One region of the Janthinobacterium sp. GW823-FHT03B06 genome, then DNA from elsewhere that is predicted to be linked to it. Evidence: predicted binding sites of a transcription regulator. Region 1 holds the regulator's gene; each other region holds the start of a gene.
The links. Region 1 encodes FNR, which switches genes on or off when oxygen is low (the NO sensors DNR and NnrR bind a similar motif). Its sites were predicted from a motif close to TTGATNNNNATCAA; they were not measured.

Region 1 (5,248 bases):
CATGTGTTCGAGGATGCCGCGCGCCACGGCCTGGTTCAAATGGTTGTCTTCCACCAGCAGGAAATGCACGCCGGCCAGTTCCGTGCCCAGCGGCTGCTGCAGCATGCGCTGCTCGCCGCCGTCGTGCTTGGTAATCAGCGCCTGGTGCAGGGCGTCGAACAGGCTCGAGCCCGTGATGGGCTTCATCAGCACGACGTCGGCCTCGGCCGCGCTGGAGATTTCCTCGAGGTGGTTGCGGGCGAAGGCGTTGACCATCACCACGATGGGCTGGCGCTGGCCGCTGGCTGCCTGGCGGATGGCCTTGGCCGTGGCCAGGCCGTCCATCACGGGCATGTGCCAGTCGGCCAGCACCACGTCGTACGGCTGCTGCTGCGCCAGGCGCTCACGGTACAGTTCGATAGCGGCAAAGCCGGAGTCCACTTCGTCGGCCAGCCAGCCCCACGCCTCGATCAGCTTGACGATCAGTTCGCGCGTGGTGCGGTTGTCGTCGGCCACCAGCAGGCGCAGCTGGCCCAGGGTGGGCGTGCGCCGCGTTTCGGCCGGCTGCGCCAGCATCTCGAACGGCACGCTGAACCAGAAGCGGCTGCCTTTGCCTTCGCTGCTGGCGACGGCGATGTCGCCGCCCATCATGTGGATCAGCTGTTTGCTGATGGCCAAGCCCAGGCCCGTGCCGCCGAAGCGCCGCGTGATGCTCTGGTCGCCCTGCGAAAACGCGGCAAACAGCTGCTGTTGCTGCAACTCCGTCATGCCGATGCCCGTGTCGCGCACTTCGAAGCGCAGCCAGGCGCGGCCCTTGTCTTTCTCTGCCAGGCTGACGGCCACCACCACTTCGCCGCTCTCGGTAAACTTGATGGCGTTGCCGGCCAGGTTGACGAGAATTTGCTGCAGCCGCTGGGCGTCGCCCATGAGGCGGCGCGGCACGTCGGGCTCGACGGCAATCGCCAGTTCCAGCTCCTTTTCGCCCGCGTTCATCGTCATCGTCGTGGCCAGCGTGTTCATGACCTCGTCGAGGTCGAATTCGACGGGCGACAATTCCATGCGGCGTGCCTCGATCTTCGAATAATCGAGCACGTCGTTGAGGATGCCCAGCAGCGACTGGCCCGCCACGCGCACCATGGTCAGATACTTGCGCTGTTCCGTATCGAGCTTGGTATTGCCCAGCAAATACACCATGCCCAGCACGGCATTGAGGGGCGTGCGGATTTCATGGCTCATGTTGGCCACGAAATCGCTCTTCGCGCGGTTGGCCGCCTCGGCCCGGTCGCGCTCCTGTTCCAGCTCCGCCGCGCGCGATTCGAGCTCCTGCTGCAAGCGGTCGCGCTCGCTCATCAGGCCGTTGAATGCTTCCGTCAGCTCGCCGATCTCGTCGCGCTGCTGCACGGGCACGGGAGTGAAACGGCTGCCGCTGGTGCGCAGCGCCTGCAGGGTGTCGCGCAGGCGCACCAGGGGCGAGAGCAGGCGCACGGTGACCCAGCCCAGCACGGCTGCGGCCAGCAGCGAGGCGAGGATGCTCCACAGCACCAACCGGTACAGCACGCCGTCGAACGGTTCGAAGGCGTCGTCGAGGGGCAGCGAGGCGGCCAGCAGCCAATTTACGGATTTCAGGCGCTTGAAGCTGTTGACGGCCGTGATGCCGCGGCTGTTGGTGCTGACCATGGTGCCTTCGCCATCGTCCTTCAGCAGCCGGGTGGTCGTCAGGTTGGCGTTCGGCAGGCGCGGCTGCAGCAAACGGCTGGTGTCGGGATGCAGCACATAGCGCGGCACGGCGCCGCGCGTGAGGACGAAGTAATAGCCGCTCTTGCCGATCTTTTCCGAGCGCAACCTCCCCAGCAGGTTATCCTTGTACAGGCGCAGCACGCCGATCACCACGCCGGCCACCTGGCCATCGGCGCCCAGCACGGGCGCGACCATCTGCACGATGGGCATGCCGCTCGATTTGCCCAGCATCGGCTCGGTGATCATGGGCTGGCGCGTGCGCAGCACGGTCTGGAAATACTCGCGCTCGGCGACGTTGATGCCGGCGCGCCCCGCCACTTCCGGCATGTCGGCCACGACGGCGCCGTGCGCGTCGAGCACCAGCACGTCGTCGAACAGCACCAGCATCGAGCGGCGCGAATAGTATTCGCGCAATTGGGCGGGCTGGGTGATCAGTTCTGGCGGCTGCTGCCGGGCCGTCAGGGTGACGATCTGCAGCAGCATGCCCAGCTTGTCGTCGAGCTCGGCGGCGGTGCGGCTGATCAGGGACGACTGCTGGCTCAACAGTACCTTGGTGAAATCGTCGCGCATGTGCTGCACCTGGATCATGGTGACCAGCGCGATCATGGCGATCGAGGTCAGGCTGGTGGCCAGCGCGACTTTTGCTTTGATGCCGAGAGGCTTCATGATTTCCTTTTCAGTACCGGGCGGCACAGGCGGCAGATAATGCTGTCAGGAATTTTCCTATCAATACCCCAGCTTGGCAAGCGCCGCCACGCAAATTGCCCTCTCCGCATGGGCTTTTGACGATGTTGCCATATAATTAAAGTCGGAACGTCGTTTATTCAGCGAAATTGCGGTGAAATTGGCACACGGCAACCCTGTATGCAGTAAACTTGTTGTTGCATTTTCTAAAAGGTACCGACATGACTGAAGCGCTACTCACTCCAACCTCGCCCACAGTGACCGTGGAAGCGTTGCGTGCGCGATGCTCGACCTGCAGCATGCATCAATTGTGTCTGCCGATGGGCCTCGACGTGGGCGACATGGACAGACTGGACCAGATCATCGGCCGCCGCCGCAAGATCGTGCGCGGCGCTTCGCTGTTCCGCATCGGCGACTCGTTCCAGAACCTGTATGCGATCCGTCTGGGCCACTTCAAGACCTACCAGATCAATCCGGGCGGCGAAGAGCAGGTGACGGGTTTCCAGATGGCGGGCGAACTGCTGGGCATGGACGCCATCAGCGCCGACCGCCACCACTGTAATGCGGTGGCGCTGGAAGACAGCGAAGTGTGTGAAATCCCGTTTTCCAGCCTGGAACAATTGCTGGGTAATATGCCGACCCTGCTGCGCCATTTCCACCGCATGATGAGCCAGGAAATCACGCGCGAGCAAAGTGTCATGCTGTTGCTGGGCAACATGCAGGCGACGCAGCGTTTTGCCGCCTTTATCGTCAACCTGGCGTCGCGCTATGAAGCGCGCGGCTATTCGGCCAGCAAATTTCAGTTGCGCATGTCGCGCGAGGAAATCGGCAACTACCTGGGCCTGACCATCGAAAGCGTCAGCCGTTTATTGTCGAAATTCAAGAAGGAAGGCTGGCTGCGCGTCTCCAACCGCGAGATCGAGATCTTGCAGCCGGCCAAGCTGAAAGCCATTACGGCCGGTACCGACGTCTGCAAGTAACAGCACCGTCAAAACCTACTGCGCGTCGTGCTTTGCGGCCTGCGATGCTCGCTGTGCTATAGCACAGCTGTGCTTCTCAGCCACAAATCACTGCCGCTCGCTACGGTTTTTTCCCGGCGCTGTACGTTATAGCTCTTCATCCGCGTGCAGCGCGATGCTGCGTTGCACGGGCCAGGTCCAGATGCCGGACAGGCGCCACTCGCGTTTGTCGTTTTCCACCAGCACTTGCCAGCGGCTGCGCTCGAGCATCGGCAGCGCCACGGAAAAATTGCCGGCCGCATCGGGCTGCACCAGCAGCTTGATATCCTTTTCCGGCAGGGTCGCATGCGCCAGGTGCAGCTGCAAAGGCCCCTGGTACGCCTTGCCGAAGCTGTGCACGGAGCCGCTCAGGCGCGCTGCAGCGACGTCATACGACAGGGTCGTATCCATGGCCAGGTCGCTGGCGATCGTGTCGCGCTTCAAATCCTGGTTGATCGCCTTGCCCTGCTTGTAATAGTCGCCCACCACCAGCGCATCGGGCTGCGTAAACGCGATATAGCCCATGAAGCTGCCGACGACCACGGACAGGCCGGGACCGATCATCAGCAGCCATGGCCAGCGGTGTTTGTACCACGGGGCAACGGGAGGTTGCAGTTTCAGACTGTCGGACATTGTGTTCTCCTTGGGGGCGGACCCTTTGGGTCCGCCCCCAGCTTTTGCTTCCGGGTTGAAAATCAAGTGACCCTAACGCATGATTGATGATACCCCTACGGCGAAATAACGGGGTCGGACCCGGAGGGGCCGACCCCAAATCAACATCACCGCGGCACGATGAACACCGCGCTTTCGCGCACATGCAGCGACGGGTCGTCCAGCGAGTGCAATTCGATCGCAATCTTGTTCGAGCCCTTCTCGCCGACGCCGTGCGGCACGCGCAGGCGGATCGGCCAGCCCAGCGTTTCCGTCGGCTGCAAGGTCACTTCGTCGCGCGTCAGCAAGGTCAGACCCGGCAAGCCGGATGCGCTGATTTTGAAATGCTGGCTTTGCTCGGACGTGTTCATGATCTGCAGGCGGTAGACGTTTTCGATCATGCCGTCTTCCACTTCGCGTCCCATCGAACCGCGGTCGCGGATCACGTCCATCTTCAGGGGCGTGCGCAGGGCCAGCGACGTACACACGGCGATGATGATCAGGGCCAGGATGGACGTGTAGATCAGCACGCGCGGGCGCATGGCGCGCTGGCGGATCTGCTTCGAATTGAAGTTGTTTTCCATCGCATGGTCGGTGCTGTAGCGTATCAGGCCACGCGGCCGCTCGACCTTGTCCATCACCGTATTGCAGGCATCGACGCAGGCGGCGCAGCCGATGCATTCATACTGCAGACCGTTGCGGATATCGATACCGGTCGGACACACCTGCACGCACAGGGTGCAATCGATGCAGTCGCCCAGCTTGTCGTTGTTGCCGGCCTTCTTGCTCATGGCGCCGCGTGGTTCGCCGCGCTTGGCATCGTAGGTGATGATCAGCGTGTCCTGGTCGAACATGGCGCTCTGGAAGCGCGCGTAGGGGCACATGTATTTGCACACCTGCTCGCGCAGCCAGCCCGCGTTGCCGTAGGTTGCCAGGCTGTAGAACAAGACCCAGAACCATTCCCAGGGACCGAAATTGAGGGTGGTCACCTCGCGCGCCAGTTCCTTGATCGGCGTGAAGTAGCCGACAAAGGTAAAGCCCGTCCACAGGGCGATGGCGCCCCATACCAGGTGCTTGGCCGTCTTCTTGAACGCCTTGCGCACGGAGGGGCCCTGCTTGTCGAGGGCCATGCGCGCGCTGCGCGTGCCCTCGATGCGGCGTTCGACCCACAGGAAGATTTCCGTGTATACCGTTTGCGG
Region 2 (5,248 bases), on a different contig from region 1:
CACGTGGCTGGCCGGCGATGCGCCGCACGAACGGGCGCGCAGCCGCATGAGCATTGCACCGGCCGACGGCACGCTCACGGAAAACGAACCGTACAGCCAGCAGGCGCTGGGGCAGCGCCTCGTCAACATCATTTATCCGCTGCACATGGGCACGTATTTTGGCTTGCCCGGCCGCATCATCGTCACCCTGGCCAGCCTGGGCCTGCCCCTGTTCGCCATCACGGGCTGGATGCTGTACCTGGGCCGCCGCAAGGCCAAGCGGGCTGTGCAAGCGCAGCGCGCTCTGCTGGGCGCCGACGCGCCGGGCAAGACGGACACAGGTTTACCGACCCTGGTGGCCTACGCCAGCCAGTCGGGACAGGCCGAGCGCCTGGCGTTGGAAAGCGCGCGCGCCCTGCAGCAGGCGGGCGTGGCCGTCGATGTGCAGTCGCTGGACCGTTTCGATCCCGCGCAATTGCGCCAGTACGAACGGGCCCTGATCGTCGCCAGCACCTTTGGCGAAGGCGAGGCGCCGGACGGCACGCGCCGCTTCGCGCGCCTGCTGCAACAAACGGCGGGCACGCCGCTGGCCGGCCTGGAATTCGGCATGCTGGCCCTGGGCGACCGCCATTACGGCGCCTTCTGCGGCTTTGGCCATGCGCTGGCGCAACAATTGCAAGCGCTGGGCGCCACGCCCTTGTTCCCGCTGATCGAAGTGGACAAGCATGACCCCGCCGCCCTGGCCGCCTGGTCGCAAGCGCTGGTCCGCTGCAGCGGCAGCGCCATCGACGCCATCGGCGTACAGGAAGAAGCGTCGTACGCCGAATGGCGCCTGGCGCGCCGCGTGCTGCTGAACCCGGGCAGCCTGGGCGGCGAACTGCATGAAATCACCTTGACGGGCCCCGCCGATGCTGCCTGGGAAGCGGGCGCGCTGGCGGAAATCATCGGGTGCAACGCGGATGGCAGCGAGGGCGACGCGCAGAGCGCCCAGCATGCGCCGCGCAGCTATTCGCTCGCGTCGCTGCCGTCCGATGGTGAACTGCAATTGCTGGTGCGCCAGGAACGCCATACGGGCGAGGAAAACGACGGGTACGGCCTCTGTTCCGGCTGGCTCACGCGCTTCGCCCCGACAGGCAGCCCCATCCGCCTGCGCCTGCAAGCCAATCCCGCCTTCGCGCCCGCCCTGGTCGACGTGCCCTGCATTTATATCGGCAATGGTTCCGGCCTGGCAGGCCTGCGGGCACACCTGCGCGCGCGTCAGCGGGCGGGGCTGGCCCGTAACTGGCTGCTGTTCGGCGAGCGCCAGCAAGCTGTTGACAGCGTCTGCGGCGCAGAGTTGCAAGGCTGGCTGGACGCTGGCCACCTGGCGCGCCTGGACCGTGTCTTTTCGCGCGACGGCAACGAGGGCGGCAAACGCGAATACGTGCAGGACCGCCTGCGCGCCAACGTCGGCGAGCTGCGCGACTGGCTGGCGCAAGGCGCCATCGTCTACGTGTGCGGCAGCCTGCAAGGCATGGCGGCGGGAATCGATGCTGTACTGCAAGAAGTGCTGGGCCAGGACGGTCTCGACGCCCTGCTGGCGGCCGGACGCTACCGCCGCGACGTGTATTGATCTGCCTCAGCACATTGCCAGCGCCGCCCGGCTATGTGGGCCGCCGCACGGTCAGCGCCGGCCATCGGACTACAGTAGCGGCATGGCGGCATATCCGCGCCGCCCCCACCCACTGTTTGCGAGGCTAGCCATGAAAAACCCCTGGATGAGCATGTACCTGAGCGCCGCCAACCGCGTCGCCAACACGGCGCGCGGCCACGCCACGGCCGCCGTCAAGCGCGAGGCGGCGAAAAATACGCGGCAATTGACGCAAGTGTGGTTCGACTCCTTCCTGCCCGCCGCAGGCAAACCGCGGCGCAGCCGCAAGGCCAAATAAGAGGCGTCACTGCTGCAGTGCGCCACAGCAACTAGTTGAAGTTTCAATCAGATGAACTAAACTGCAAGCATGGTAGTACATAGGACGTGACCGGCAGGCGCCGCATCCCCGCGCCGCCGCCGGGACACCGGGAGACGACCATGTTGACGCTCAAAGTGCTGCTCTGCCTTGCCTTGTCGGCCCTGATGCTCGTGCCCCTCGTGCTGAGGGATGCGATGCAGACGTCGGCCGGACAGCAGTTGCAGGTGCCGAATGTCGATGCGCAAGCTCTGTGGGCCCGCTGGCCTCGGCAATAAGACGCGCGGCTGAGAAAACGTCGCTGGCTGCGTTGCTTTGACTTGCCGTACTAGCGTACTGTCTGCGTCAAAGACGCCTTGCCAGCGGCGTTTTTCAGCGGCGCTCGGTAACACGGCGCATCGTTAAGACCGCTTTATTGCGAGTGGGGAATTGTTCCCTTCGTCCATTTGTCTTTGTCTTGCTTTCCTCTTCCCCTCTTCACCATATTTTTGATCCAGATCATGGATTTCGCCCTTCGCTGCGTCCACACTGGAACAGTCCGCTTCGCGCCGCGACGGACTTCACCGGGGGCATCGGCATGGGTAAATCGCATTGGAAAGATGAGATGGCGCTGGGCGTTCCCGCCATCGACGAGGCGCATGAGGCGCTGTTTCAGGAGCTGGCACGGCTGGGGCAATTAAGCGACCAGCATTTCAGCGTGGCGTTTCGCGAGCTGATTGCGGCCGTCGAACGCGATTTCCGCGAGGAAGAAGATTTGATGGAGCAAATCGGCTTTCCCTCGCTGGCCAACCACCGCGAACAGCATGCCCGCGTGCTCAGCGGCTTGCACCATGCCTGGGCCGCCGTCGATGAAGGCGACCTGGAACAGGGCCGCCATGCGCTGTCGCTGTTGCCGCAGTGGCTGATCTTCCACCAGGCCACCATGGACCTGGCCCTGGCGGCGGCGCTGGAACTGGTGCAGCGCCAGCCTAACTAGCAGTTCATTACAGCAACAGCACTGTCGCCTGCTCGGGCATGACCACGCGGTAGTGTCCCGGGTATTTGTCTTCGCCGTCGAAAATCTTGCAAAACACGGGCTGGTTGATGTCGTTGACGGCTGGCTCGTTCATGGGCAGCGTCGCGATCAGCTGTTCGCCATCCATCAATTGCAAGGCGCTGCCCCGCTCGGCCGCGCAAAAGGCCAGCGCTTGCACGTCGCTGGCGAACGGCCGCTTGTACCACGGCGTGATGGCCCGCACGGCGCGCCGGGCATCGCGCAAGACCTGCCCCACGCGCGTGACGTTCCACGCATCGCGCGCCACGGACGGCTGCAGCACGATATTGGCCGTCAGCTCGCCCCTGCCCTTGTTCACCAAAAACGTGCCGTCCTGCGCGGCGATATCATCGTTGAGCGGCACGACAAACACGCCGCCGGCCGACACCTTGATCGGCATGGGGGCGCCATTGCCTTGCAAGGCCACGCGCACATCGTCGATGGTGGCGCTCAGCTTGGCAGGAATCAGGCGCAGGGCCATGACCACGCTGCCGCTCGACACTTGCCACACTTTCCTGGCCGTCAGATAACTTTCACGGTATGCCGTGAACCGCACGTGCGGCGCCTTGGCATCGCTGGTGGCCGTGATCGTCACCGTTTGCGGTGGCAAGGCTTCCTCTGCTGGCGCCGTTGCCTTGGGTGCTGATGCCGCGGATGTGGCCGGCGCAAGCGGTGGCGCAACGGCATCGGCATCGGCGGCGGGCGGCACGCTGGCGCTCTGCAGCGGCGCGGGAACAGCCGGCGGCGGCGCGTGTTCCTGGGCCTGACCCAGCGAGACGACACACAACCATCCGGCACAAGCGATCCATGTACGCATGCATTTCTTTCATTAAGGAAAATATTTGTCAGCGCCTGCATTATCGCAGAAGGCAAGCCGATGCGCCGCCCCGGGTCTGCCGGCACTCCTGCCTGCACTCCTTTGGTGCACACGCTTGATTATTTGGCAAATATCACCTATATTGATAATGATTCTTATTCACAAAAGTGACAGGAATCGCGCGCCTTTCTCTTCCACTGCCCGTCCGCGCCGGGCCTTGCGGTGGAACTGCTATCCAAGCCAGACCACGGGCCAGCGTTACGCCATCCCCCAGCTACTGCGCAGCTCGCCAGACGAGATAGGAACACTCACGACTAAAAATATCCAGGAAAATAATGCAATCAACGACAGCCTTCTCATCTTCGCGCCAGCCCGCCTTGCGCGCCCTCCCCCATTTATTACACATCAGCCTGCTCAGTCTTGCCGCCGGCGTGGCCCTGCCGGCACAGGCCGCCGACGCCGCCGCGGCCGACGTGACCATGCCCGCCGTCACCGTGCTGGGCCAGTCGACCGCGACGACGGAAGGCACGCAGTCGTACACGGCCGGCGAAGCGCGCAGCGCAACGCGCATGGACCTGTCGCTGCGCGAGACGCCGCAATCGGTCAGCGTCATCACGCGCCAGCTGCTCGACGACCTGGGCGCCGTGCGGCTGGACCAGGCGCTGGCGCAGACGACAGGCATCCAGGTGGGCCAGAACGACACGGAGCGCACGACATTTTATGCGCGCGGCTTCGGCATCAACAATCTCCAGATCGACGGCATGGCGCGCGGCGGCAATGCGCCGCTGCAAGACACCATCCTGTACGACCGCATCGAAGTCGTGCGCGGCGCCACGGGCCTGATGGGCGGCAAGGGCGACCCGTCCGCCACCATCAACATGATACGCAAGCGTCCAACGAAGGACTTCCAGGCCAGCGCCGGTCTCATCATGGGCCGCTGGGATGACCAGCGCTTCGAAGCCGACCTGTCCACGCCGCTGAACGCGGAGGGCAGCGTGCGCGCACGTGCGGCCCTGGCCTGGCAAAAACGCGATTCCTACCTGGACATGTACCACGAGCGCAAGACGGTGGGCATGGCCATCCTTGAGGCGGACGTGCGTCCCGGCACCCTGCTGACGGCGGGCGTCGACTTCCAGGACAACAAGCCGACAGGCGCCACCTGGGGTGCCGTGCCGTACTGGAATGCGGACGGCAGCCTGGCGAACTTGCCGCGCAACACCAGCCTCACGACGCCCTGGAGCACCTGGGCCAACAAGCAGCACACCATCTTCACCTCGCTGGACCAGCGCCTGCCCGGCAACTGGAACATGCACCTTGGCTATGCGCGCACGGAAAGCACTAACCGCACCACCGTCGCCTATGCGGGCGGCGGCAAGCCCGATCCGGCCACGGGCGAAGGCATGCTGCTGTGGACGGGCGCCTATGGCCCGGGCAAGACCACGGGCGATAATTTCGACGTCTACGCCAGCGGCC
Region 3 (5,248 bases), on a different contig from region 1:
GGATGAGGTTGCGGTACGGGCGGGGCCGCGCATCGGCATTTCCAGGGCGATGGAGACGCCTTGGCGTTTCGTGCTGGCAGGCTCGCCCTACCTGAGCAAGCCGATGCGCGCGCCTGTCATCGAGTTACCTCGCTAGCCACGCCGGCGTTGGGGCGCATCCTTGGCGTTACGCATGCCGGGCTTGCCGCGCAGCGGACTGTGCAGCGCGCGCCGGTCCTGGGGTGGCGTCATGGCGGGGTCTTGAAAGGCGTCGTCGTCCGCGCCGGCGGGCGTGGCCGGCGCGGCTGGATCCAGGGTAAAGACGCTGACCGCCGCCGACAGTTTGACGGCCTGGTCCTGCAAACTGGCCGCCGCCGCTGCCGCCTGCTCCACCAGGGCCGCGTTTTGCTGCGTGACGTCATCCATTTGCGCGACGGCCTGGTTTACTTCCGTGATGCCCGACGCCTGCTCGGCGCTGGCCTCTTTCACGCGCTGGATGATCTCGTTGACTTGCTGCACCGAGGCCACGATGGCGCCCATGCTGTCGCCCGCCTGCTGCACGGCCACGCTGCCGCCGTCGATGGTGGTGACGGAGGTGGCGATCAGGGTCTTGATTTCCTTGGCCGCCTGCGCCGAGCGCTGCGCCAGGGTGCGCACTTCCGACGCCACCACGGCAAAGCCCCGGCCTTGTTCGCCCGCGCGCGCCGCCTCCACCGCCGCGTTCAGCGCGAGGATATTGGTCTGGAAGGAAATGCCGTCGATCACGCCGATAATCTCCACGATCTGGCGCGAATTGGCGCGTATCGTCGCCATTGTCGCCACCGCTTGCTGCATCGATGCTCCCCCTTGCACGGCCAGGGTCGACGCTTGTCCCGCCAGCTCGCAGGCCAGCTGGGCATTATCCGCATTGTTGTTGACGGCTGCCGTCAAGGTTTCCATGGCGCTCGATGTTTCTTCCAGCGAACTGGCTTGCATTTCCGTGCGCGCCGACAGGTCCAGATTGCCGGTGGCAATTTCGCGCGAGGCCGTGTCGATCGATTGCACGGCGCCCGTGATGGTGCGCAAGGTCTGGTTCAGGTGGGCGATGGTCTGGTCCAGCACGCGCGACGTGGCGGCGATTTCGTCATTGCCCGGCTTGGGGGCGCTGGCCATCAGCTTGCCCGCCGCCAGGTCTTGCACGGCGTCGGCAATGCCGCGGATTTCCACCAGCATGGCGCGGCGCACCAGCATGGTCACCACGATGGAGACGAGGATGGACAGCAGGACCGTCAGCAGCAGGCTCCAGCCCAGGCTGCGGAACTCGGCGCTGGCCGTCGCGTGGGCTTGGCTGCTGAGCGTTGTTTCCAGGGCAGACAGTTGCGCCAGCTGCGTATTGAACTGGACGAATTGGGTTTCCGCCTTGAGCATGGAGTTGGTGGCGATCGACTGGTCCATCTGCGCCATTTCCATGGTTTCCAGTACGGCCTTGCGATAACCGGCCAGGGCCGTGATGGCCGCATCGACCAGGGTGCGCTCGGCACCCGTGGCCGTGGAACGCAGCGTGCCCAGCTGGGCGCCGATGGCCGCGTGGCGCGCCTTGATCTGTTGCTCCAGCGCATCGAGGCGGGCCTTGGCGAAGCTGCCATTCGTCCATGACAGCAGCTGGTACATATTGCCATGTACGTGCTTGGCCTCGCCTAGTACGTCCGCGGCCGCCTTCAAATGCGTAATGCGTACCCGCACCATGTTTTCCAGCGAGGCATTTTGCCGCACCATGCCATACCAGGCACCGCTCGAGCTGAGTATCAGCAACAGCAAGACCAGGGTGGGCGCCAGCAATAATTTTGGTCCGATGCGTAATTGATTGAGCATGCTTGACTCCTGGCTATGGCTGATCAAACCGCAGGCGGCGCGCGGCGTGCACGCCGCCCCTGCCTTATTTTTTGTAGATGCCCGCTTCCAGCACTACATCGTTGACGCGCAGGATGTAGGTGGTTTTCGGCTCGATCTTGCCGCTGGTGGGATTCTTGTATTGGTAGTCGACCCAGCCCTTGCCCTGCTTTTGCGCCAGCTCGATGATTTCACGCCGATATTTCTTGCCATTCGCATCGGGCACATCCGTCAAATCCTTGCCGACGATGGAAGGATTGATCGGGTGGGCCAGCACGATGCCCGTCTTGATGTCGCGCATGTCCACGTACAGCGAGCCCTGCACGAAGTCCGGGTCTTTCGCCGTGATTTTCTTCATCATTTCTTCCTTGCCATGCGCCTTCATGAAGGCGGCGCCCCGTTCGGCCATGGCGATGGCGTCTTTTTCCGTTGGTTCGACCGCGGCACTGACGCTGCCGCCGGCAAATGCCAGGCACAGCAGGCTACCCGTGAATAAGCGTTTCATGAAAGCTCCTTGTGATATCGAGGGATGTGTTGCCAAGCCGTAATTTACGTCGCCGACAGTCCCATCAAATTGCGGTGGAACAAACTTAGGTGTTGCTTGTAGGCAGCATGCAACGTATCGACCGCTTGTTGATATGTAGCAATTTGGTTCCTAGGGGCAAGAACTATGATGACTTTCACAGCATGCCGCGCTGGACTGGCATGGAGAGGAAAAAGCTGGAATTGGCCGATATACGGCCGATTTCATGAAAGTTGTCGCCATTTACAGGCAAGGAGCTGATCGTGTCCGCACTCATTACCGAGCCGTCTGCACCCAAGTTCAAGCCGTATACGCGGCAAACCATTCAACAGGCGCGGCAGTGGGAATGGCTGCCGGAAGAGCAGCGCGAAGCCGTGCAGGTGGTCTCGCACGTCTTGCCGTTTCGCACCAATGAATATGTGCTTGATCAATTGATCGACTGGAACAACATCCCTGACGATCCCATCTACCGCCTCGTCTTTCCCCACCGCGACATGCTGCCGCCGGAGCAGTACGCGCACCTGCGCGACCTGGTGCTGGTGCAGCGGGACAAGGCGGCCATCGACGCCTATGTGCATGGCTTGCGCCTGGGAATGAATCCCCATCCTGCCGGGCAGATGACGCATAACGTGCCGAGGGTCAACGATGCGCCCGTGCGCGGCCTGCAGCATAAATATGCGCAGACGGTGCTGTTTTTTCCCAGCGCGGGCCAGACCTGCCACGCGTATTGCACTTTCTGTTTTCGCTGGCCCCAGTTCGTCGGCATGGACGACATGAAGTTCGATGCGCGCGAATCGAACGAGCTGGCCGCCTACCTGAAACTGCATCCGGAAGTGACGGACGTGCTGATCACGGGCGGCGATCCGATGATCATGAACACGCGGCAACTGGCGGCCTACCTGGAGCCGCTGCTGGCGCCGGGCCTGGAACACATCCAGAACATCCGCATCGGCACCAAGGCGGTGGCGTACTGGCCGCAGCGCTTTGTCTCGGACCGCGATGCGGATGACTTGATGCGCCTGTTCGAGCGCATCGTCAAGGCGGGCAAGAACCTGGCCGTGATGGGCCATTACAGCCATGCCGTCGAGTTGCGCCAGGACATCGCGCAGCAAGCCGTGAAACGCATCGTTTCCACGGGCGCCACCTTGCGCATGCAGGGGCCGCTGATCCGCCACATCAACGAAGACCCGGCAAGCTGGGCCGAGCTATGGCAGACGGGCACGCGCCTGGGGGCGATTCCGTATTACATGTTTGTGGAGCGGGACACGGGCCCGCGCGGTTATTTCGAGTTGCCGCTGGCGAAGGCGCACGAAATTTTCCAGGCCGCCTACCAGATGGTGTCGGGCCTGTCGCGCACGGTGCGGGGACCGTCCATGAGCGCCTTTCCCGGCAAGATCGTCATCGACGGCATCGTCATCATCAATGGCGAAAAACTGTTTGCCCTGCAATTCTTGCAGGCACGCAACCCGGACTGGGTGCGCCGGCCGTTCTTTGCGAAATTCGATGCGGAAGCGACGTGGATGGACGATTTGAAACCCGCGTTCGGCCACGATAAATTCTTCTTCGAGACGGATGAACCTGTGCCGCAGCTGCCGCATAAAATCATCCGCCTGGCGCAGGCTGCCTGAGCATGCACGCGGCCGGTGCGCCCGCCCGTTCCGGCGTGGCCGTGTTTTGCCTGGTGTTCCTGCCATTCGCGCTCGGGCATTACCTGTCGTGTCTGCTGCGCGGCGTGAATGCCGTGCTGACGGCGGAATTGCTGGGCGCCATCGCCCTGACGCCAGCCCAGCTGGGCCTGCTGACCAGCGCCTTTTTTCTCGCCTTTGCGCTGGTGCAATTACCGGTCGGCATGGCGCTGGACCGCTACGGCCCTCGCACCGTGCAACTGTGGCTGCTGGCGCTGGCGGCCCTGGGCGTGTGGCTGTTCAGCCGGGGCCACAGCTTTGCCGAGCTGATGTGGGCGCGCGCCCTGATGGGGGCGGGGCTGGGCGGCTGTTTCATGGCTGCCGTGAAAGCGATCTCGTGCGCCATCGCGCCGTCGCGCCTGCCTTCCGTGCACGGCTATCTGATCGCCGTGGGTGGCCTGGGCGCGGCCACGGCCACCATGCCCGTCAAGCTGGCCCTGCATTACACGGACTGGCGCGGCGTGTTCCTGGGGCTGGCGCTGGCGGCGCTGGCCGTCGGCTTGCTGATCCGCCTGCTGTCGCCGGCCATGCCCGCGCCTGCCGCAGGCATGCACAAGGTGAGCAAGGTCAGCGTCTGGAGCGTGTACCGCGATCCCGGCTTTCGCCGCACCATCGCGCTGATCCTGTTGCCGCACACGGTGTTCTTTGGCGTGCAGGGCTTGTGGGTGGGGCGCTGGCTGGCCGACGTGGGCGGCTTGTCCGATGACAACGTGGCGTATTTGCTGTACCTGGGCATGGCGGCCGTCATCTTCGGCGCCATCGGCATGGGCATGCTGACGGAATGGGCCGGGCGGCGTGGCATTGCGCCCATGCAAGTGGCGGCCGTGGGCATCATCCTGTTTGTCGCCGTGCAAGCGGCGATGGCGTGTAATGTGGTGCCCAGCCTGCCGTTGCTGTCTGTGCTGTTTACCTTGCTGGGCACGGTGACGGGCCTCGAGTATGCGATCGTCGCGCAAAGCATGCCGACCAGCCTGACGGGCAGGGCGGCCACCTGTCTGAATTTGCTCATTTTTACGGGCGCCTTCCTGGTGCAGGCGGGTTTTGGCCTGATCCTCGGCTGCTGGCCCCTGAACGGCTTGCAGCAGTACCCGCCGCAGGCGTACCAGGCGGCGTTTGGCGTGCTGGCGGCCTTGCAACTGCCGGGACTTGCGATGTTTTTCATCAACCGCTACAGGCGTGCCGGGCCATCCGG

Region 2: AC1RBA_RS26180 (bacteriohemerythrin) is a predicted target of FNR. The motif match lies at 2,414-2,427, and genes of this name have one in related genera.
Region 3: AC1RBA_RS20935 (KamA family radical SAM protein) is a predicted target of FNR. The motif match lies at 2,482-2,495, and genes of this name have one in related genera.

The regions. Positions count from the first base shown of each region.
Region 1 is NZ_JBXAJE010000003.1:722,682-727,929, forward strand. Features, by position in the region: gene AC1RBA_RS14325 (response regulator) at 1-2,382, opposite strand, end outside; gene fnr (fumarate/nitrate reduction transcriptional regulator Fnr) at 2,622-3,380, shown strand; gene AC1RBA_RS14335 (FixH family protein) at 3,507-4,031, opposite strand; gene ccoG (cytochrome c oxidase accessory protein CcoG) at 4,178-5,248, opposite strand, start outside.
Region 2 is NZ_JBXAJE010000011.1:107,316-112,563, forward strand. Features, by position in the region: gene AC1RBA_RS26165 (PepSY domain-containing protein) at 1-1,591, shown strand, start outside; gene AC1RBA_RS26170 (hypothetical protein) at 1,722-1,907, shown strand; gene AC1RBA_RS26175 (hypothetical protein) at 2,048-2,203, shown strand; gene AC1RBA_RS26180 (bacteriohemerythrin) at 2,503-2,901, shown strand; gene AC1RBA_RS26185 (hypothetical protein) at 2,909-3,775, opposite strand; gene AC1RBA_RS26190 (TonB-dependent siderophore receptor) at 4,111-5,248, shown strand, end outside.
Region 3 is NZ_JBXAJE010000006.1:337,898-343,145, forward strand. Features, by position in the region: gene AC1RBA_RS20920 (DNA-3-methyladenine glycosylase) at 1-136, shown strand, start outside; gene AC1RBA_RS20925 (methyl-accepting chemotaxis protein) at 133-1,830, opposite strand; gene AC1RBA_RS20930 (cache domain-containing protein) at 1,895-2,353, opposite strand; gene AC1RBA_RS20935 (KamA family radical SAM protein) at 2,635-3,999, shown strand; gene AC1RBA_RS20940 (MFS transporter) at 4,002-5,248, shown strand, end outside.